3 regions of the Micromonospora sp. NPDC051227 genome follow, and region 2 is predicted to be linked to each of the others. Evidence: riboswitches for the same ligand, from Rfam matches in the RefSeq annotation. Region 2 holds a riboswitch; each other region holds the start of a gene.
The links. A riboswitch is a leader RNA that binds a small molecule or an ion and turns the genes downstream of it on or off. The one in region 2 is predicted to bind cyclic di-AMP.

Region 1 (6,963 bases), on a different contig from region 2:
CCGGTACGCGCCTGGACGCCGCTGATCGCCGACCGGCTCGGCACGGGCCTGCTCGGGCTGCTCGCCGCCCTGGCGCTCGCCGCCGTGCTCGCCCTGCCGGCTGGTGTGGCGCTGGCCGCCAGCCTGCTGGTCGGTGCGGGTGCCGGTGCGGTCGCGCTGGACCTCGCCCGGCGGCGGTTGCGGCCGCGGGCCGGTGGCGGGTCGGTGGCCGCCGCGCTGCGTCGGCACCAGCCGGAGTTCCTGCTCTACTTCTCCGCGCCTCCCGGCTCGGAATACCAGGTCACCATGTGGCTTCCGTACCTGGAACGGATCGGCCGGCCGTTCCTGGTCGTGCTGCGTGAGCCGGAGTTCCTGGCGCCGATCGCGGCAGCCACCGACGCACCGGTGGTCTACTGCCCCACCCTGCGGGCGATGGACGAGGCGTTGGTGCCGAGCCTGCGGGCGGCGTTCTACGTCAACCACGGTGCGAAGAACAGCCACTGCATCCGCTTCACCCAGCTCACCCACATCCAGCTGCACCACGGCGACAGCGACAAGGCGCCGAGCGCCAACCCGGTGTCGGGGATCTTCGATCGGATCTACGTGGCCGGGCAGGCGGCGATCGACCGGTACGCCCGCGCCGGAGTGCGGATCCCGGCGGACAAGTTCGTGGTGGTGGGTCGCCCACAGGTCGAGTCGATCGAGGTGCGCCCGGAGCCCGCGCGGGGGTTGGCGCACCCGACGGTGCTCTACACGCCGACCTGGACCGGGCACCACGCCGACGCCGACTACTGCTCGCTGCCGGTGGCCGAAAGCCTGCTGCGCCGACTGTTGGAGCGCGGCGCGACGGTGATCCTGCGGGCCCACCCGTACACCGCGCAGAACCCGGCATCGGCCCGCCAACTGGGCCGCCTGACCGAGTTGCTCGTCGCCGACCGGGCCCGCACAGGCCGCCAGCACGTGGTCGGCGCGGCGGCTCGGGAGCTGAGCCTGACCGAGTGCGTCAACTCGGCCGACGCGCTGGTCTCCGACGTGTCCGGCGTGATCTCGGACTTCCTCTACTCCGGCAAGCCGTACGCGGTCACCGACATGGGCGACGAGGGCGACCGATTCGTGGAGCGGTTCCCGCTGGCCGGTTCGGGTTACGTGCTGCGCCGGGACGTGTCCAACGTGGACGAGGTGCTGACCGCACTGCTGGACACCGACCCGCTGGCCGAGGCCCGCTGGGCCACCCGCCGCCGCTACCTGGGTGACTTCCCGGCCGAGTCGTACGCCGAGGCGTTCCTGACCGCCGCCCGCCGCGAGCTGGCACCGGCTGAGACACTGACCGCGTCCACACCGGCGTAGGGCCTGTGCGGGCCCTGACCGCTCAGCGGTACGGGTCGAGCAGCGCCAGCACCGCCGCCGGGTCCTCGACGTGCGCGTTGTGCCCGAGGCCGGGCAGCGTGGCGACCGGTACGCCGTACTCCTTGAGCTGTTCGTCGGTGACCATCGGATCGTTCTCCCCGCGCGCCAGCACCACCGGCACGTCGGTCGCCGCCAGCAGCGCGGCCAGGTCGGGCTCGCCGACGGCGAAGGCGGTCGGGTCCATGGCGAGGCGCCATCGGCCGTCGACCTGGCGCAGCCCGGCGTCCACCACCGGGTGGTCCGGCGGGACCAGGCCGGCCAGCCCGGAGACCCGCAGGTAGCGGCGAGCCGCCTCGGTGCGGCTGGCGAACCAGCTCACCGGGCGGGCGGCGACCTCGGCGGCGCGGGTCAGCTCAGCGGGTGACCAGAGCGCCTTGATGCCCAGCCCGACGACCGCGTCCACCGACGTTCCGGCGTCGCGGGCGGCCAGCGCCAGGCCGACCACCCCACCCAGCGAGTGCCCGAGCACGACCAGCCGGTCGTCGGGGGCGAGGGCCTGCGCGATCTGCTGGGCGAAGCCCGCGAAGGAGTACGACGGCAGCGGCGATGCCCAGCCGTGGCCGGCGAGGTCCGGTGCCAGCCACCGCCCGGGCCAGTGCTGCTCAAGGTACGGGGCCCAGGGCAACCACACGTCCCCGGTCGCTCCCATGCCGTGCAGCAGCAGCAGGACCGGCCTGCGGCCGGTATGACCACCCGTTTTCTCCACCACGGCCGCAGTCTCCCACGGTTCACGGTCGGGTACGAGAGCCGTCGATTACCGACCGCGCGGACAGACGCCGCGGGCGCCGGCCCCTTGTGGGGGACGGCGCCCGCGGCGGTCAGCGTGCCCGGGTCAGGCGGAGTAGCCCCGGCTGGTGATCCAGTTGGCCAGGTCGATCGTGGTGATCCAGTACGACGGGTCGGCCGGGTTCGCCGAGTCGGCGATCCGTACGGTGCGGCCGTTGTCCTTGTAGCCCACGACGGCGATGTAGTGCCCGCCGCCGTAGGAGTGCCAGCCGCCGTCGGTGTCGGTGGCGTCCCCGACGACGTTGGCCACCACGCCCCGGCCGTCGGTGATGGCCTTCACCACGTCGGCCTGAAGGCGGTCCATCTGGGCCGGGCTGGGCGCGCCGGGGAACATCCGGGTCCGGTACGGGGAGCCCTTCACCTCGGCGTTGAGCACCCGGGTGGTGTCCTCGGCCGAGTTGGTGCCCATCTCGGTGGTGCCCAGCTCGGCGCCGAGCTCCTCCTGGGTGCGGTCGATGCCGGCGGCGCTGAGCGCGTTCCGGGTGGCCGCCGGGCCGCAGTTGTAGTAGGTGTTCTGCGCCTCGTAGTCGTAGTCGAGCACCTTGGTCACGGGCGGCTTCGGCCGCTCCGGCTTCCGGGTCAGGTCAGGATTGCTGCTGGCCTTGGCGGCGGGCGACGTGGCGCTGGTAGCCGGGGCGGCCGTGGTCGGCGCGGCGCTGGCCGAGGGGGACTCGTCCCGAGCCTCGCCGCGGGAGGCGGCGACGTCGCTGCGCATCTCGGCGACAGTGGTCGCGGTGCGCTGGCCGGCCGGGGCGTCGTCGGCAGTGGTGAGCAGGGCGCCGGTGCTGGTGGCGATCGCGAGGGCCGCCGCGGAGGCGGCGACGATCTGGTACGGGCGCTCGGTGGTGAGGCGGCGGAGCTGACGCTGCAGGGTGTGCTTCACGGGGTCCTCCACGGATCGGGGGGAGAGCGGCACACCGGGGCCGGACCGGTATCCGGGCAGGCGCCAGCGCGCGGACCGTGGTCCGCGGATGGTGAACCGCTCAGGGGAAGGCCCGGCACGGCCGGGCGGGGAAGGCGATGACCCGGGGGGGTCAGCTCACCGTCACTGGACGAATGAGCGGGTGCACCGCCGCGCCGTGGAGGCGAGGGAACAACCGAGGGGTGGAAAGGTGCTGCACGAGGATGGGACTCCTTCCGACACCGCCTACCGGGTTAGCTGACGGATTCGGGCGGGAAGACGCCCTACCGCGGGCCGTGGCTCGCGGATTCACCCCGGACTTACTGGTGGGTCCCCGGTTCGTTGGTCACGATTAAGCGGGTCGATGCGGCGTCGCGTCTTGCGATCGGTTACCGCACCGGACGGGACGACACTACTGGTGTCTCAAGGCCCTGCCAAGCCAGGTTCACCTGCGTAAACCCCAATCGGCGCGACAATTTCTGCGCGTATTGCCGATGATGTGACTCGATGGGACAAGCGGTTACGGAGACGCCTGCGGGCGACAACCGGACAGGCCGTAAAGAACGCGGCCACAATCGTGGGAACAATCCCGCCGATCGCGCCGGACGTCCGATTTCCCGATTGGGTGACCGGCCTCACATCACGGATTGGGCTCAACCCACCCGGGCCGGGCGCCAGCGGGCCACGACGGCGGGACGCAACGCCCCGGCCACCGTGCGGCGCGCGGGGACCACTGTCGGGCGTAGCCGGGCCGCCGCCGCGTACGCCTCCTCGGCGAGGGCACGAGCCGAATCCGCGGCCAACTCCGCGTCGCGCCAGGCGGCCCGCTCACGGTCGGCGGCCACCTGGTATTCGGCCAGCCGCGCATCCCGGACCACCCGGCTGATCAGCACCTCCTGCTCGATCGGGTGTCGCCGGGGATCCCAGCCGCGCCGGTGCCCGAACACGTCGCCGAGCTGCGCCATTGTCAGGTCGCCCCGCCAGTACGCCGCCATCGCCGCCCGGTGCAGATAGCGTTCCCGGGCGGCGTACTCGGCCGGGGTGTGCGGGGTCTGCGGGGTGGGCAGCGCCCCGGCGCCCGCGAAGCGCCGCGCGGCGGTGTCCGCCTCGTCGTACCCGATCCAGGCCTGCTCCAGCTGCTCCTGAGCGGTCAGCCAGGTGGCGCGTCGCCGCTTGGCGGTGGTGGCCGCGCCGGCCGCGGCGACGGCCACCTCCTCGGCGTAGCGGCGCAGGTCGACGGCCTCGGCGGCGGCCAGCTCCCGAGCAGTGGGCCCGGCCGGGAGCGGGTCGTCCGTGAGCCGGTCCCGTTCGGGGCGGGCGGCCAGCACGGTGAGCAGGCCCAGGGTCAGCAGGAACAGCGTCGACCAGATGGCGGCGGCCCGCGGCATCTCGGTCACGAACTGGTAGAAGACGACGGTCTCCATGGTCGGCACCTCGGGGAGAGAGCAGTGCGATGGGGAGCCGCGCCGACCAGTGGGCCACGGCGGGCCACGGGCCGGCGGGTCAGGGAGCTGGTGGGTCGACAGGGCGCGGTGTCGGGACGGTCGTCCCGGTGGCTCAGCGCCCGGGTGGAGCCCGGGAAGCCCGACCACCCGCTGCGTCGACGAGGGACAGTCGGTCAGATTCCGCCGCGCGGACCGGCAGCACGCCGGCCGCGATGGTGCCCTGATCGCCGGGGAGCGCCACCAGCGTGTCGACCGACCATGTCGGGACCGACTCCTCGGCGGCCTCCGGCGGTATCGCCGGGGCCGGGCGGGCCGCACTGTGTGCCTCGGAGTGCCGGTAGGAGGCCGCCAGCGACCCGACGGCGACCGAGGACGGCACCGCGCTCGACGTCGGCACCGGGCCGGGTGTTGGCGTGGCGGCCGTGGCCGGGCCTGCGCCGAGCGCCAGGGCCGCAACGACGGCGAGGCTGGTCAGCACCCGAGTCGCCCAGCGCGCCACCCACCACAGCGGACAGGTGAACGCGACCGGGAGCACGTCCCCACGCTACCGTCGCGCCGCCCCGGGCGCACCGACCACGGGCGTGTCGCATCACGCCGCGCCGACCCCGCTGACCAGGGTGGACGCTGTCAGCGCAGGTCGACGTACGTTGATCGACCGGCGGCCTGACCGACCTCGTCGGCAGGTCCGTCGACCTCGCCGCGGGCGCTGCTCGCGGGGTACCGTGCGTCGTCGTCGCCGGCCGCCCGTTGTCGGGGGACGGGCGCCGGACGGGCCGCACGGCGCGGCGCGAGCCGGCGCATCATCGGGGTTTCGACGAAGCGGTGCAGCAGCCCGGCGAGGATCAGGTTCGCCGCCAGGAAGCCGAGCACCACGGCCGGGCCACGCCAGCCCGCGAAGCCGATCCCCCAGGTCCCGCTCCAGCGCAGCACACTCGTCATCACCAGGACGTGCACCAGGTAGAAGGCGAACGAGACCTCACCGAGCCAGACCAGCGGCCGGGACCGCCACGGCGAGCGCCGACCCCGCACGTCCGCGTCCGCGGCCGCGGTGATCACCAACAGGTACGCGACAGCGAGCAGCGTGGTCCACAGCTCGGCGCGGATCCACTGCGCGGCCGCCACCCAGGTGACCAGGAAGATGACGCTGGCCACGGTCAGACGGGGACCGCGCCAGAGCCCCCGGCGCATCAATTCGGCCGCCACCGCGCCCAGCCAGAACTCCAGCGACCGCACCGGCGGGAAGATCTGGGTGAACCACCAGCGGCTCACCTCCGGCACCAACTCCTGCGCCGGCCAGAGCGCGAGGATCAGCAGCGGCAGCGCGACGATCAGCGCCCAGAGCAGCTTCGGTCGGGCCCGGCGCAGCAGCGGCAACGCCAGCGGCAGACACAGGTAGAAGAAGACCTCGCAGGACAGCGACCAGCTGACGGTGTTGATGCTGTAGAACCAACCCGGCCGGGGGTCCCACGCCTGCAACAGCAGCAGGTTCTCCAACGCCGCCGCCGGCAGGACCGGGTCGGCGAACCACCAGGCGACCACCAGCGTCGCCGCAAACAGCACCAGGTGGTTCGGATAGATCTTGGCGATCCGTCGCCGCCAGAACGTACGCCGGGAGTCCCCCTCGCGGGCCGACCAGACCAGCACGAAACCGCTGAGGATGAAGAAGAACTGCACCCCGGAGAGACCGAGGGTGAACAGCGCGTCGATGACGGCCTTGTAGTCCGGCTCGGCGATGATCCGCATGGTGCCGGCGTGAAAGCCGAAGACCAGCAGCGCGGCGATCCATCGCAGCCCGGTCAGCGAGGGCAGCCGGGGCGGGGCCGGTGCGGGCCGGGCGGCCGACGTCGCGGCGACGCTCGTCATGCCGGGATCCCGGCGCTCGGCAGGGTCACCAGCACGGTCGTAGCCTCCTCGTCGCGGCGTCGGACGGCGCGACGGCGACGCCCACGACGACCCGGCAGGGCCGCACCGAGGCACCCTACCGGGTCACTCCCGGGTGAACCGGACGCATCCCACCCGCCCCACGCCCCCGCGTTCCCCGGGCCGGAAACCGGCCACCGGCCCGGCGTTAACCTTCCGCTGGGCGGGAGTTCAGAGAGTCCACCATCGGCGGCAACGTCAGGTTCCGGGGCCGGCCACCCGGGTCGTCGAAGGTGGCGGACGTGGTCAATGAGCCGACGCACGCACCGCTGCTGAGCATCGTCGTGCCCGTGTACGGCGTCGAGGCGTACCTGTACCAGTGCCTCGAGTCGATCCGGGCCGACATCCCGGCCGGCGAGTCGGACGCGGTCGAGCTGATCGCCGTCGACGACGCCTCCCCGGACGGCTGCGGCGACATGCTCCGCTCGTACGCGGTCAGCCGCGACGGCGTGCGCGTCGTGCACCTGAGCAGCAACGTGGGTCTGGGGTTGGCCCGCAACGCCGGGCTCGACGTGGCCACCGGCT
Region 2 (6,963 bases):
CGCGGTGGTCGACGCCGTGCTGCCCAGCCTGCGCCGGGCCGAGGCCGAGGGCGTGGACGACATCGACGGCATCGTCGACATCCACATCGCCCAGACCGTCGAGACGTTGCTCGGGCAGTCGCCCGTGCTCGCCGGCGAGGTGGCGCGGGGACGGTGCGCGGTGGTGGGGGTGTCCTACCGGCTGGCCGCCGGAGCGGTGCGCCCGGTGGCCGCCGTACCGGCCGGCCTCGCGACGTTGGAGACCCCGGCCGGATCGCCCGAGTCGATCGACCCGGCCACGCCTGCCACCGTCTGACGCGACGAGGGCCGCTCCGCGTCACGCGGAACGGCCCTCGACGGGGGGTGTGCGGGTCAGAGCAGCGACATGTGGACGTGGTCGGTGTGGTTCGACGGCCCGCTGTACGAACTCCAGCCAGTGGCCGGGAACCAGATCTGCCGGTTCCAGATCACGTAGTAGATGCCGAGCCGGTCGGCGTTACGGATGAGGAACGCGGCGACGTTGTTGCCGTACGTCCGGGTGTCGTTGTTGTGCCACGGGGAGAACCCGCTCTTCTGTAGCGACCAGTCGCAGGCGCGGCCCTTCGGGTGCTCCCACGGCCCACCGGGGCGGTAGCAGCCGACGAACCGGTTGAAGCCGGCCGCCTTGACCTCCTTGTACGCGTGCAGCGTGCGCGGCGTGATGCAGCCGGACGTGGTGGGGTCGTTCTCGCTGCACGACTGGGGCTTCCAGTCACCGTCGGCCGTGCGACCCGGGCCGATCTTCGCGACCTTGGAGGTGGCATCCACCAGACCGCCGGTGAAACCCTTGCCACCGACGAGGGAGAGCGCCTTGTCGGCCTCGCTCTTGCGCTTCGCCATCAGGGCGGTCTGCTTCTGCTGCTCGCGGACCTCGGTGTCGAGGGCCAGCTTGGCCTGCTCGGCGCGGGCCTTCACCTCGTTGACCTCGGAGAGCTTCTTCTCGTTGACCATGTTCATCTCGTCGAGCATCCCGGCGCGCCGGACGAACGAGTCGGGCGCTTCGCTCTCCAGCAGCATCGCGACCGCACCGATCCGGCCGGTCCGGTACGCCTGGGCGGCGATCTGCCCGACCTGCGGGGCCAACGCGTCCAGGTCGGCCTTGGCCCGGTCGACCTCCGCGGCCAACTCGCTCTGCCGCTTCTTGGATTTGTCCAGCTTGGACTTTGCGGCGGAGTAGTCGCGGTTGGCCTGCTCGATGACGTCGTTGAGCAGCTTGGGCTCGCCGTCCTCCTCGTGCCCGGAGGGTGTGGGGTTCGTCGGGGCGGCGTGCGCTGGGAGCGGCCCGGCGAGCACTGTCAGTGCGGCGATCACGGCCACCACGGGTGTCATCCAGCGGCGTAGGGGTGCCGTCACAATGTTCCCTTCCGTCGACCGCCGACCGGGTTAGCTGACGGGTTCGGGGCGGAAGTGGCCCCTACCGCTGACGCGGATTCACCCCAGGCACCTGGGTCCCCGGCTCGCCGGTTGGCGATTGGGCGGTGGCACCGCAGGCGCCGCTTCGCGCCTTCATCGGTAACCGGCAGCGAGGTTACCCGAGAGTCGACCGGGTGAGCTACGCCTGGATGCCGACCAAAAGCGTCATTTCGCCATAGCGTTGAGTGACCAGTGACGCGGTTCTCAGGGTGGATGCCCGATCTGGTCACGCTGAGGAGTGTCACCATGCCGTATCCGTGCTCCTGTTCGACTCCGGCCACCGGTCGGTGGCCTCGGATGGGGGTGCGGTCCGCGTCCGGTACGGCTCGTCGGAGCCGGCGGTTCGCGGTGAGCTGAGTGCGGCCAGTGCCTCGCTGCGGTCCGGCTCGGGCCGGGGCGCGGCAGCGTCGGTGGACGCCGTGGCAGCGGTACGCCCGGCGGCGGTCACCACAGCGGCCAACCCGGTGGTCAGCGGCACGGCGGCGATCAGACCGAGGGTGGCGACCGCGCTGCGAACGATCTCCTGCGCGAGGAACTCACTGGTGAGGATCTGCCCGATCGGCCGCGAGTCGGCGGTGAGCAGGAGCAGCAGGGGCAGTGACGCGCCCGCGTACGCCAGCACGATGGTGTTGACAGTGGAGGCGATGTGCGCGCGGCCGACCCGGGTGGCCGCCCGGTACAGCTGCAACCGGGTCAGCCCGGGGTTCGCGTTGGCCAGTTCGGTGACGGTGGCCGCCTGGGTGACCGTCACGTCGTCGAGCACCCCGAGCGATCCGATGATGATCCCGGCGAGCAGCAGACCGTGCAGGTCCACGTCGCCCTGGAACATCGACAGGGTGGTGGCGTCTTCGCTGCCGAAGCCGGTGAGGTGGGTCGCGGCCGTGGCGATGGTGGCGAGCACGCCGGTCAGCACCAGGCTGCCCAGGGTGCCGAGCACCGCGACCGAGGTCTGTGCGGTGACCCCGTGGGTCAGATAGAGCACCACGAACATGATCAGGGCCGCGCCGACCACCGCCACCAGCAGCGGTGACCTGCCGGCGCTGATGCCCGGCAGCACGAAGGTGAGCAGGATGGCGAAGCTGGCGGCCAGTCCGGCGAGCGCGGCCAGGCCTCGCCACCGACCGAACGCGACGATGGCGGCAGCGAAGACCACTGCCAGCCACACCATCGGCGTGCCGCGTTGGTGCTCGGCGATGTTCCAGTTGCTGGTGGTTGGATCGGTCGGGTCGGCCAGCTCGACCAGGATGACCTCGTCGCCGACCTCGACCCGGGGTGCGCCGGGCCCGTCGGGCACCGGTGTCCTTACCTGCTGGCCGGCGGTCGGCCCGTCGTCCACCCGGACGTCGACAGTGCCGCACCGCCCGTCGCCGACCCTCGGTGTGCCCTCGGGGACCGACGGCACCGGCGGGCACGGCTCGCTCACCACCCGGGTGACAGTGCCGGGGTAGCGCGGCACGTCCGCACCACCATCGGTCTGCGGTGACCCGCCGCGCGGCCAGAGCAGCACCGCGGCCAGCACTGTGGCGACGAAGAGGGGTACCACCGTCACGACGAGGATCCGTCGCACCCGTGGTGGGGCGGACGGAGCACTGTGAGTGTGGTCGGAACCCAAAGCGAGACTCCCAACGATCCGGTGCGGGATACGGGTCAGCGGGCCGGGCGGTTCACCGTTGCGGTGGAAACGCGGCGGACGGCGGGGCGGATCGCTGCCTGACGACCGCTTGATCACGGACGGTCATGCTCGGCCCGGTCGGCCGGGGGCGACGCCACGACGTGGCGGCGCCAGTGCCCGACTGTGCAGCGGCATTCGGAGGGCCATCGTGGGAGATGCTAGCCAGCCCGTCCGGGGGTTGCAGGTCGTGGCGGAGTGTCGGACGGCCGAACGGCTCGCGTGGCGGCTCTCGAGGCGGCATGTTGGAGCCATGCCCGCTCCGTCACCGCCCGACCCCGACCACCCGCCACACGCCGAACCCGTGCCACACGACAAGCACGCCGGGCACGACGAGGTCTTCGCCGAGGTGCTGCCGGCGGAGAAGGACGATCGGGTGGCCGAGCTTCAGCGGCGGGGGTTGGTGGTGGCGATGGTCGGCGACGGGGTGAACGACGCGCCGGCCCTGGCCTGGGCGGCCGGCTACAACGTGGTGGCGCTGCCGCTGGCCGCCGGGGTTCTGGCCTGGGCCGGCGTGGCGTTGAGCCCGGCGCTGGCCGCGGTGCTGATGTCGGCGTCCACCATCGTGGTGGCGCTCAACGCGCAGTTGCTGCGTCGGGTCCGTCTCGACCCCGCTCCGGGCTGAGGAGCGTCAGCCGCGCTTCATCAGTCGACCGACCGCCGCCATCATCTCGGTGGCCATCTCGTCGGCCCGACCCTCGGCGGCGCCCTCGTGCATGCAGTGCCGGGCGTGCCCGTCGAGCAGCCCGAGGGCCACCTTGTCGAGGGCGGCCTGGATGGCGGAGATCTGGGTGAGCACGTCGATGCAGTAGCGGTCGTCGTCGACCATTTTCTCGATGCCCCTGACCTGCCCCTCGACGCGGCGGAGCCGCGTGAGCAACTGGTCCTTGCTGGCGGTGTATCCGCGGATCGGGGTGGGTGCGGTCATGTCCACCAGGATAGCGTACCCCCTGGGGGTATGGTACGGTCGGTTCTGTTGAGATACCCCCACCGGGTACCGGTACCACGAAGGAGACGATCCAATGGTCAACACGACGTACCAGGTCCAGGGCATGACCTGCGGGCACTGCGTCAGCGCGGTGAGTGCCGAGGTCGGCGCCATCGCAGGGGTGCGCGACGTCCAGGTTGACCTCGCGGCCGGCCGGGTCACCGTCAGCAGCGATCAGCCCCTCGACCCGGCAGTTGTCCGGGCTGCCGTCGACGAGGCCGGCTACGACCTCGTCGACGCGTGATCGGAGGACGGGCATGCGCACCGTGACGAGACTGGCCGGGTTCGCCGTGGGCCTCGCGGCGGTCTTCGGCGCGACGTACGGGGTCGGCCGGGTGGTCGACAGCGCCCCGGTGGTCGAGGGCCGGCAGGACGGCGACGCCGCCCATGCGACGGGCGAGCCCGACGAGGCGACGGACCGGCTCCCCGGCGGCCTGCTCGTCTCCGACCGGGGCTACACCCTTCAACCGGTCGACGCCCCGGCCGGCGAGTTCGCCTTCCGGATCGCAGGCCCGGACGGCCGCCCGGTCACCCGGTACGACGTGGCGCACGACAAGCAGATGCACCTGATCGTCGCCCGTCGGGACCTCTCCGGCTTCCGTCACGTCCACCCCGAGCTGGCTCCGGACGGCACCTGGCGGGTCGACACCCCGCTCGCCGGCCCCGGGCAGTGGCGGGCGTTCGCCGACTTCACCCCGACCGGGGGTGAGCCGCTGACCCTCGGCGTGGACGTGACAGTCCCCGGCGAGTTGACCGAACGGCCGTTGCCCGACCCGACGACCAGCACCACAGTCGACGGCTACACGGTCACACTGACCGGTGCGCCGCAGCCCGGCCGCACGTCGTCGCTGACCCTGACCGTCAGCCGGGACGGGCAGCCGGTCACCGACCTGGAGCCCTACCTGGGCGCGTACGGGCACCTGGTGGCACTACGTCGGGGTGATCTGGCGTACCTGCACGTGCACCCGGACGGAACGCCCGACGATGGGCGCACCCGGCCCGGTCCGGCCGTCACCTTCCTCGCCGAGGTGCCCTCGGCCGGCAGCTACCGGCTCTACCTCGACTTCCGACACGGCGGGCGGGTGCACACCGCCGAGTTCACAGTGGTCGCCAGCGCTGCCCCGACCGGAGACGTCCCCACTCCGAGCGGACCCGCACCGACCGGCGGGACCGACCACGGCACCCCCGGGCACGGACACAACTGACGGGACCAGACGATGACCACCACCAGCAGACCGCTACCTGAGGCGCCGAACCGGATCGAACTGGCGATCGGCGGTATGACCTGCGCCGCGTGCGCGGCCCGGATCGAGAAGAAGCTCAACCGGATGGATGGGGTGAGCGCCACCGTCAACTACGCCACCGAGAAGGCGACCGTCCGGTACGCCGACGGCGTCACGCCGGACGACCTGATCGGGACCGTGCAGAAGACCGGTTACACGGCCGCGCTGCCGGCCCCGCCCAGCGCGGAGCCCCCGGTGGACCCGTTGCGGGGACCGCGTACCCGGCTCTGGGTGTCGGTGGCACTGAGCGTGCCGGTGGTCCTGCTGGCAATGGTCCCGGCCTGGCAGTTCGACTACTGGCAATGGTTGTCGCTGACCCTGGCCGCCCCGGTGGTGGTCTGGGGTGGGCTGCCGTTCCACCGGGCCGCCTGGACCAACCTGCGGCACGGCGCGGCCACCATGGACACCCTGGTGTCGCTCGGCACCCTGGCCGCGTTCGGCTGGTCGCTCTGGGCGCTCTTCCTCGGTGACGCGGGGATACCCGGGATGACGCACCCGTTCCGCTTCGACATCACCCGGACCGACGGCGCCGGCAACATCTACCTGGAGGCGGCCGCCGGGGTCACCGTGTTCATCCTGGCCGGTCGCTACTTCGAGGCCCGGTCCAAGCGGACGGCCGGCGCCGCCCTGCGCGCCCTGCTCGACCTCGGCGCCAAGGACGTGACGGTGCTGCGTGACGGCGTGGAGACCCTGATCCCCGTGGACCGGCTCGCCGTCGGTGACCGCTTCGTGGTCCGCCCCGGGGAGAAGATCGCCACCGACGGAGTGGTCGACGAGGGCACCTCCGCTGTCGACGCCAGCATGCTCACCGGTGAGTCGGTGCCGGTCGAGGTCGCCCCGGGTGACGGCGTGGTCGGCGCCACGATCAACGCGGATGGGCGGTTGATCGTCACCGCCACCCGGGTCGGCGCGGACACGCAGCTCTCCCGGATGGCCGACCTGGTGGAGCAGGCACAGAGCGGCAAGGCGGCAGTGCAGCGGCTGGCGGACCGGATCTCCGGGGTCTTCGTGCCGATCGTCATCACCCTCGCCGTCGGCACGCTCGGCTGGTGGCTCGGCACCGGGGCCGGCCCGACCGCCGCGTTCACCGCTGCCGTGGCCGTGCTGATCATCGCCTGTCCGTGCGCGCTCGGCCTGGCCACCCCGACCGCGCTGCTGGTCGGCACCGGTCGGGGCGCCCAGCTCGGCGTGCTCATCAAGGGCCCGGAGGTGCTGGAGTCGACCCGCCGGGTGGACACGGTGGTCCTCGACAAGACCGGCACCGTGACGACCGGCCGGATGACAGTGGTGGACGTGGTGCCGGCGAGCGGTGTGGAACGGGCCGAGCTGCTCCGGCTCGCCGGGGCGGTGGAGGCCGCCTCCGAGCACCCGATCGCCCGCGCGATAGCGGCCGCTGCCACCGATGAGGGCGTGCTGCCCCCGGTGACCGCCTTCGGCAACCTCGAGGGGCTGGGGGTGACCGGCACTGTCGACGGGCGGGCCGTGCTGGTCGGCCGGGTCCGGCTGCTGCGCGAGCGCGAGATCGACGTACCGCCGGAGGTCGAGTGGGCAGTGCGCGACGCGGAGGCCGCCGGGCGTACGGCGATCGTCGC
Region 3 (6,963 bases), on a different contig from region 2:
CACCGCGCGAGCCGGCAGGGTGACCCGCTGGCCGTCGTCGGTCACCCGGGACTGGCCCGCGCCGATGGTGGTGAAGACCTCGTCGGCGAAGGCCGCCGCGGCGTCGGCGCTGTCCGCGCCGGAGTAGCGGGCCACCGCGCCGTACCAGGCCGCCGGGTCGGTGCCGGCGCCGACCGGCGCGCCCAGATCCCTCTGGTACGCGCTGAGCAGCGCGGCCCCACCCCGGATGTTGAGGCCCGCGTCGGTGCGCAGTGCCTCGGGGGTGACGCCGGTCAGCGTGGCGGCGGCGTCCACGGTCTGCAACGCGGCGGTGGAGGGTGCGGGGGCCTCGACCAGCCGGGGCGCGGGCGCCCGGGCGGGACGGGAGTCGTCGCCGCGTGGGTCCTCGGCACCGGCGTCGTGGTGACCGCGTACGGGTAGGGCGGCGACGTGCCGCGCGTCGGTCAGGTGCATCGGGCCGTAGCCGCCACTGGTGCTCGGTGTGCCGGCGTTGGTGTCCCAGCGCGACTCCAGGTAGGAGACGCCGAGCAGCACGACGGTCGGCACCCCGTACTCGGTGGCCGCGGCGGCGTACTGCTGCTGGCGGTCGGTGGTGGGCGCGGCGGCGGCCGGGCCGACCGAGAGTGGCACCGTTGTCGCGGCGGCGACCACGGTGGTGGCGAGCAGCGCACGCCAGCCGGTCGACAGGGTTGGATGGTGCATCGAACCCCCTAGATTCTCGCGAAGTGAGGTCAGGTCACCATCGCGCCGTCCGGGAGGTCACGTCAATACCTTTCCATCTATCGAAGCAAGCGGAAAGAATTCTTCACACACGGTCGGTCACGTCGTCCAATCCGTACGGAGTGTCACGGCCGCACGGGTTGCGGATCGGTAACAAGCGTCTCTACTCTGGTCATTCGTCGGCCCGACAGCAGCTCCGCCCAGCCCGGGCGGTAACGGACCGACACCGCCGAGTCGTTTCCGAACGAACCGGGGACCCAGGTCCCTCGGGGTGAATCCGCAGCCACTGCGGTAGGGCGCCGACTTCCCGCCCGAACCCGTCAGCTAACCCGGTAGGCGGTCAGGAAGAAGGAGTACGGAACCCCGGTGGCACTCCATGCCCCGCGGCCGTCGTCCGAGCGGTCGGCGTCAGCCGGCCCGGCGTCGATCGTGCCGCGTCCACGCTGGTCCCGCTTCACCACCGCACTCGCCGCGCTGGCCGGCCTCGCCGTCGTTCTGACCGGCAGTGCCACGGCGGCCCACGCCGACCCCTCCGTCGCCGAGATCGAGCGCCAGATCGACGCCGACTGGAACAAGCTCGAACCGATCATCGAACGGCACAACGCCACCCGCACCGACCTCGCCGCGAAGCGCAAGCAGGCCGACGCACTGGCCGCCCGCATCACTCCGCTTGAGCGCCAGGTCGACGCCGCGATGGACAAGGTCAGCGCCCTGGCCGTGCGCGCCTACAAGGGCGAGAACGTCTCGACCGTCAACGCCGTGCTGGGCAGCCGGTCGCCCAGCGAGGTGGTCGGCCAGCTCGAAATGCTCGACCGCTTCGCGCACAACCAGCAGAAGGACGTGCGCCAGGTGGCCGACCTGCGCGACCAGTTGGCCGCGCAGAAGGCGCCGCTGGACGAGATGGTGGCCCAGCTGACCCGCACCGAGGCTCAGCTGGCGGCGAAGAAGAAGCAGATCAACGACGAGATCGACCGCCTGCAGAAGCTGCGACTCAAGGTGTACGGCAGCGGCGGCGGCGGTCCGTTGCGCCCGGCCCCCTGCCCGGGTAGCTACCCCGGCGGCGCCGCGGGCACGGCTGTCAAGTTCGCCTGCGCGCAGATCGGCAAGCCCTACGTCTGGGGTGCCGAGGGTCCGAACTCGTACGACTGCTCCGGGCTGATGCTGGCCGCCTGGGCGAAGGCTGGCGTGTCGCTGCCGCACAACGCCGCCGCGCAGAGCCGCGTCACCAAGAACGTCAGCAGGGGTGACCTCCGCCCCGGCGACCTGGTCTTCTACTACAGCGACATCCACCACGTCGGCATGTACGTCGGCGGCGGCTGGGTGGTACACGCCTCGCAGGCCGGTCAGCCGGTCAAGATGAAGAAGGTCGACGACGGCCCGATCCACAGCTACGGCCGCCCGGGCTGACCCGGATGACCGAAGGGCCCGTCGCGATCCGTCGCGGCGGGCCCTCGTCGTCCTGGTCCTAGCGGGTGGGCGTCAGCGGGTTGGCCAGGTGCGCCAGTGCTGCCAGGCGCGGCTGGGTGTCGGCCCCCGCTGGCCCTGGTAGCGCGAGCCGTAGACCACCGAGCCGTACGGGTGCTCGGCCGGCGAGGAGAGCCGGAAGATGCAGAGCTGCCCGATCTTCATGCCCGGCCACAGGGTGATCGGCAGGTTCGCCACGTTCGAGAGTTCCAGCGTCACGTGACCGGAGAAGCCCGGGTCGATGAAGCCGGCGGTGGAGTGCGTGAGCAGCCCGAGCCGGCCCAGGGAGCTCTTGCCCTCCAGTCGGCCGGCGAGCTGGTCACCCAGCGAGATGACCTCCAGCGTCGAGGCGAGCACGAACTCCCCCGGGTGCAGCACGAACGGCTCGCCGTCGGGGACCTCGACCGCCGAGGTCAGGTCGTCCTGCTGCATGGCGGGATCGATGTGGGTGTAGAGGTGGTTGTTGAAGACCCGGAACAGCCGGTCGAGTCGGACGTCGATGCTGGACGGTTGGACCAAAGTGGGCTCGAACGGCTCCAGGCCCAGCGTGCCGGCCTTGATCTCGGAGACCAGGTCGCGGTCGGAGAGCAGCATCGGACCACCATAGCCGCGTTGCCAAAAGTTGCCGGATTCGGTGCCGGTGACCAGCGCGTCGAGGTCGCTGCTCGTACATTTGTTCGATAGAATGCCCACATGGCTTCCTGGTCCGAATTCGCCGCCGACGAGCCCCGACTCGCCGACGGGATCCGCGTTCTCCTCCAGCAGTACGGGCCGGGCTTCGGCTATCTGGCCACGGTCCGTGCCGACGGCGGGCCCCGCGTCCATCCGGTCTCCCCGGTCATCACCGCCGAGGGGCTGTTCTGCTTCATCATCGACTCGCCCAAGCGCCGCGACCTCGAACGTGACGGCCGTTACGCGCTGCACTCGTTCCCTGCTGAGGAGAGCGACGACGAGGCGTACGTGGCGGGGCGCGCCCGTCCGGTGACCGATCCGGTCCGGGTGGCGCAGCTGGCGCAGAGTGCCCGGGCCGAGCCGCAGGTCGACTGGCGGCTCTTCGAGTTCACCGTCGACGTGGCCATGCTCACCCGCCGCGAGCAGCACATCGCTGGCATTCCGGGCCTCGCGCCCGGTCGGCCGGCAGTTCGGGTCTGGCTCGACCCAAACGCCCCGTCGGCGGTGGCCTCGCCCCTCGCCGTCCCGCAGGCGCGCCCGACCCGCCTCAGCCGTGACGTCCAGTGCACTGCCGCCTGACCACCGCCGGAAGATCATCGGTGCCGGCTCCGTCGTAACGGAGCCGGCACCGGGGCGTACGCACCGACCCGCCGGCCGCGTGATCAACTCGACTTCAATGAAGTCGCGGTGTCCCGGCGCTCCGGATGCCCCGACTTCCAGCAAGCCGAGTGGATCAACCCGGGCGGTGCGGTACGCGGACACCTGCGGCCGGCGGGGGGACCTGGGTGCAGAGGCTCGACGACTCGGGTACAGTGGTGCCGCTTGCGGGTGTAGTTCAATGGCAGAACATCAGCTTCCCAAGCTGACAGTGCGGGTTCGATTCCCGTCACCCGCTCCACTGCGAAGGCCCTGGCCAGGACGAGAGTCCCCGTCAGGGCCTTCGACGTTCAGGGTCAAACGGTCAGGCACCGTGCCATCAGCCGCTGCTTCGCCCGGTCGTCAATTCCCCTCGAAGCCCCGGTACGTTCCGGACTCGTCGGCGGCGTCGACGAAGGTCGCGCTGTAGCAGCACTCCCACCGGCGAAACTCTTCCTTGACGGCCTCCCAGGCGCTGTCGTCGGTGAAGTCGGTTCGGAGCACGAGCGATGCGAGGTCGTCGGGTTGCGGCAGAGGAGGCACGACGAAGATCCTCCACCCCGCCAGGCCCTATCGGTAGTCGGCGAAGATGCGGCGTTCCACACCATCGACGGTGACCGGGCCGCCATGGGGGAGGATCCACTGTGGTCTGGTGTGGCCGAATGGGACCCCGACGCAGACGACCGCCTCGGGGTTGTAGCGGGTCACCACGTCGACGACAGTGTCGCGCTGCTGCTCGCGCAGGCGCGCCCGATCCGCGGCCGGGGGGCGACGGGTGTGGTCGGAGACCGGCGGACGGGCGACCAGGACCGCGTCGATGGCGCTGAGGAGACCGCGTTCACCCAGTGATCGGACGATCCAGCCGACCTCGCGGGCGGGGAGAAGCTCCTCCGACGTCTCGATGATCAGCACCCCGCCGTGCAGGACCTCCGGGGGGAACGGGAAGCGTCCCGCCGTCAGGATCCACTGGATGACTTCCAGGCAGCCACCCCAGGTGGGGCCGGTGACTGCGCGGGACGGCCCGTACCAGCTCCACGGCTCCGTCGGTTCGCGCTCTCCGAAGGACTTCAACGCCTGTGGGTCCGCCCAGTCGATGCCGATGTCCTCGGACTCACCCGGGTCGGTGATCTCCAGCCGTTCCCCGGTGAGTAGTGCCGCTCGCAGCGACCGGACGTGGATGTCGTCGACGGCAGGCCCGGGGCCGAGGTGCACCTGGGAGGATCCGCCGTAGAAACTGGCGATGCCGAGGCCCCAGAGCCAGTGGTGCAGGTTGGTGTTGTCGCTGGTGCCGAGGAACGGCTTCGGGTCGGCTCGGGCCAGGTCGGCGTCCAGGTGGGGGATGACCGTGATCTGGTCGTCGCCGCCGACGACGGCGAGAATGCCGCGTACCTGGGGATCCGCGAAGGCGGCGTTGATGTCCGCCGCCCGCGCTGCCGCGCTCGCGCCCACCTGGCGGGTGGTGGGATATTCGACCGGAACGAGGCCGGTCAGGTCAGCAAGCCGCCGCATGGCCTGCTCGTGGACTCCGGGATAGGCACCGGCCGCAGCGAAGGACGGTGAGAGGACCGCGAGGTGATCCCCCGGGCGTGCCTTCCGAGGACGAACAAGCTCATGCTTCATGTCGAGATCCAACAGGTGCGCGAGCCCGTACGCATCTGATTTCGGGCCGCTGTGAACGCGCACGCCTGAGGCGTTTCAGCACGAGCGCGTGGATGCCTAGTTCGTTCTCTGGGCGGCGAAGTAGGGCTCGGCCGCCTCCAGTCGGGCCACCTCCATGCCCAGCCTGCGTGCCTCCGCCAGGGTGTCGCGGCAGACCGCGCGCAGTTCCTCGGGGTTGGCGTGGGCCTCCATGACCAGGCGCATCGGCGGGAAGTGCCTGAACAGCCAGGCCATCGCCGGTGCTGCCAGCCAGACGGGCGCAGTGAAAGGAAGTAGCTCGCTGCGGTGCCGCCGCAGATCTGAACGAAGTGGATCGACAGCCAACCACGGAAGTCGGAGTTCTCCTGGAGCCTGAACCCCGCCTCGCGAAACACCTGACGCACGGCCCGCTCGCGCTCGGTCGGCGGCCGGTCGAGAGTGCCGACGAAGACCACGGGCAGCAGAGCCCCATGCAGCACACCGTCGTCGCCGAAACCGCGGGAAAGCCCCAGGCCACCTGATCGGCGGGAAGGTGTTCGGTAGCGGTCAGCGGCTCGACCCACAGGTTGTTGAAGATGAGCACGCTGGCCTTCCCCACGCGCGGTCCCAGGAAGGCCGCGGCCTCCGCGAAGCCGTAGTGCTGCACGCTCAGCACGATCAGATCGAAGTCATGGTCCGGCTCCAGCGACTCGCGGTAGCGCACCGGCCACCTCTCGGCGACGCGCTTCCCCCACGGCCGTCGCCGGGCGTCGAGCAGATCAAGATCAATGGCATTGCCGTACGCCGCCGCCCGCCCTGGCCGGACATGGAACTCGACATGGTGCCCGGGGATCGACCGTGGTAGTTCCTGCCGGACCTCGCACCGGCTAGGGTCCGGCTTGGAGGTGGTCCGTGTTCACCGAAGCCTTTCCGATCGTGACGACACCTGACCTGCCACGACTGATCACGTTCTACCGGGACGTGCTCGGCTTCGAGCTGACCTACCGGTTCCCGGACGAGGGTGCCCCGGAGTTCGTCGCTCTGCGGCTGGGCGGCAGCGAGCTCGGCCTGGCCGCCAACCCGGAGGCTGGCGGGCCGGCCGACTCGCACCGCTGGGAGTTGTGCGTCTACGCCGACGACTGCGACGCAGCCGTGGGCGCGCTGCGCACGGGTGGGGCGACAGTCACCGAGGAGCCGGTCGACCAGCCCTGGGGCGAGCGGTCCGCGCGGGTCACCGACCCCGACGGCAACCGGTTGCTGGTGCTGGCCCGGCTCTAGACGACAGTGCCGGGGAGGAGGTCGGTCATCGCCTCCAGAACAGAAGATGGGTGACTCCGCTGGGGCTGGGCACCGACTCGAGGTGGAAGCGGTCGAGCAGTTCGTCGGGGCTGGCCCACAGCCGCTCGCCCCGATGAAGGTCGACGGGCGCGACGGCGATGTGCATCGTGTCGACCAGATCGGCCTCGATGAACTCGCGGATGGTGGCGACCCCACCACCGAGGCGTACGTCCCGACCGTCGGCTGCCTGCTTCGCCTCGGCCAGTGCCTCGGGCGGGCTGACATCGCGGAAGTGGAACGTGGTGTCGGACAGGCTGAACGACGGGCGCACGTGGTGGGTGAGCACGAAGACCGGCGTGTGAAACGGCGGGTTGTCACCCCACCAGCCCTGCCACTCATGGTCCTTCCAGGGACCGCGCTGGGGGCCGAACTTGTTGCGGCCCATAATTTCCGCGCCGATGTTGCACTCGGCGTCGCGGGTCAGGTAGTCGTCCAGGCCACGGCTGCCGCCCGGCTCGGTGCGATACACGAAGCTGGCGGTGGCAGCACGCCAGGAGAACAGTGGGGTGGGGTCCG

Region 1: it holds a riboswitch for cyclic di-AMP, as region 2 does, so the genes downstream of both, ACIA47_RS26715 (C39 family peptidase) here and ACIA47_RS07750 (hypothetical protein) in region 2, are expected to answer to the same signal.
Region 3: it holds a riboswitch for cyclic di-AMP, as region 2 does, so the genes downstream of both, ACIA47_RS09995 (NlpC/P60 family protein) here and ACIA47_RS07750 (hypothetical protein) in region 2, are expected to answer to the same signal.

What each region holds. Positions count from the first base shown of each region.
Region 1 is NZ_JBITET010000013.1:133,834-140,796, reverse strand. It holds gene ACIA47_RS26725 (CDP-glycerol glycerophosphotransferase family protein) at 1-1,326, shown strand, start outside; gene ACIA47_RS26720 (alpha/beta fold hydrolase) at 1,349-2,095, opposite strand; gene ACIA47_RS26715 (C39 family peptidase) at 2,219-3,067, opposite strand; cyclic di-AMP (ydaO/yuaA leader) riboswitch at 3,302-3,442, opposite strand; gene ACIA47_RS26710 (hypothetical protein) at 3,727-4,497, opposite strand; gene ACIA47_RS26705 (hypothetical protein) at 4,631-5,053, opposite strand; gene ACIA47_RS26700 (acyltransferase family protein) at 5,146-6,381, opposite strand; gene ACIA47_RS26695 (glycosyltransferase family 2 protein) at 6,681-6,963, shown strand, end outside.
Region 2 is NZ_JBITET010000002.1:777,623-784,585, reverse strand. It holds gene ACIA47_RS07755 (carbonic anhydrase) at 1-295, shown strand, start outside; gene ACIA47_RS07750 (hypothetical protein) at 352-1,371, opposite strand; cyclic di-AMP (ydaO/yuaA leader) riboswitch at 1,376-1,506, opposite strand; gene ACIA47_RS07745 (YibE/F family protein) at 1,673-3,043, opposite strand; partial or broken gene ACIA47_RS07740 (HAD family hydrolase) at 3,381-3,725, shown strand; gene ACIA47_RS07735 (metal-sensitive transcriptional regulator) at 3,732-4,028, opposite strand; gene ACIA47_RS07730 (heavy-metal-associated domain-containing protein) at 4,123-4,332, shown strand; gene ACIA47_RS07725 (hypothetical protein) at 4,346-5,293, shown strand; gene ACIA47_RS07720 (heavy metal translocating P-type ATPase) at 5,306-6,963, shown strand, end outside.
Region 3 is NZ_JBITET010000003.1:418,485-425,447, reverse strand. It holds gene ACIA47_RS10000 (N-acetylmuramoyl-L-alanine amidase) at 1-702, opposite strand, end outside; cyclic di-AMP (ydaO/yuaA leader) riboswitch at 938-1,073, shown strand; gene ACIA47_RS09995 (NlpC/P60 family protein) at 1,087-2,127, shown strand; gene dcd (dCTP deaminase) at 2,200-2,778, opposite strand; gene ACIA47_RS09985 (pyridoxamine 5'-phosphate oxidase family protein) at 2,878-3,435, shown strand; tRNA gene ACIA47_RS09980 (tRNA-Gly) at 3,681-3,754, shown strand; gene ACIA47_RS09975 (hypothetical protein) at 3,856-4,035, opposite strand; gene ACIA47_RS09970 (LD-carboxypeptidase) at 4,063-5,001, opposite strand; gene ACIA47_RS09965 (hypothetical protein) at 5,209-5,385, opposite strand; gene ACIA47_RS09960 (VOC family protein) at 6,046-6,387, shown strand; gene ACIA47_RS09955 (dihydrofolate reductase family protein) at 6,413-6,963, opposite strand, start outside.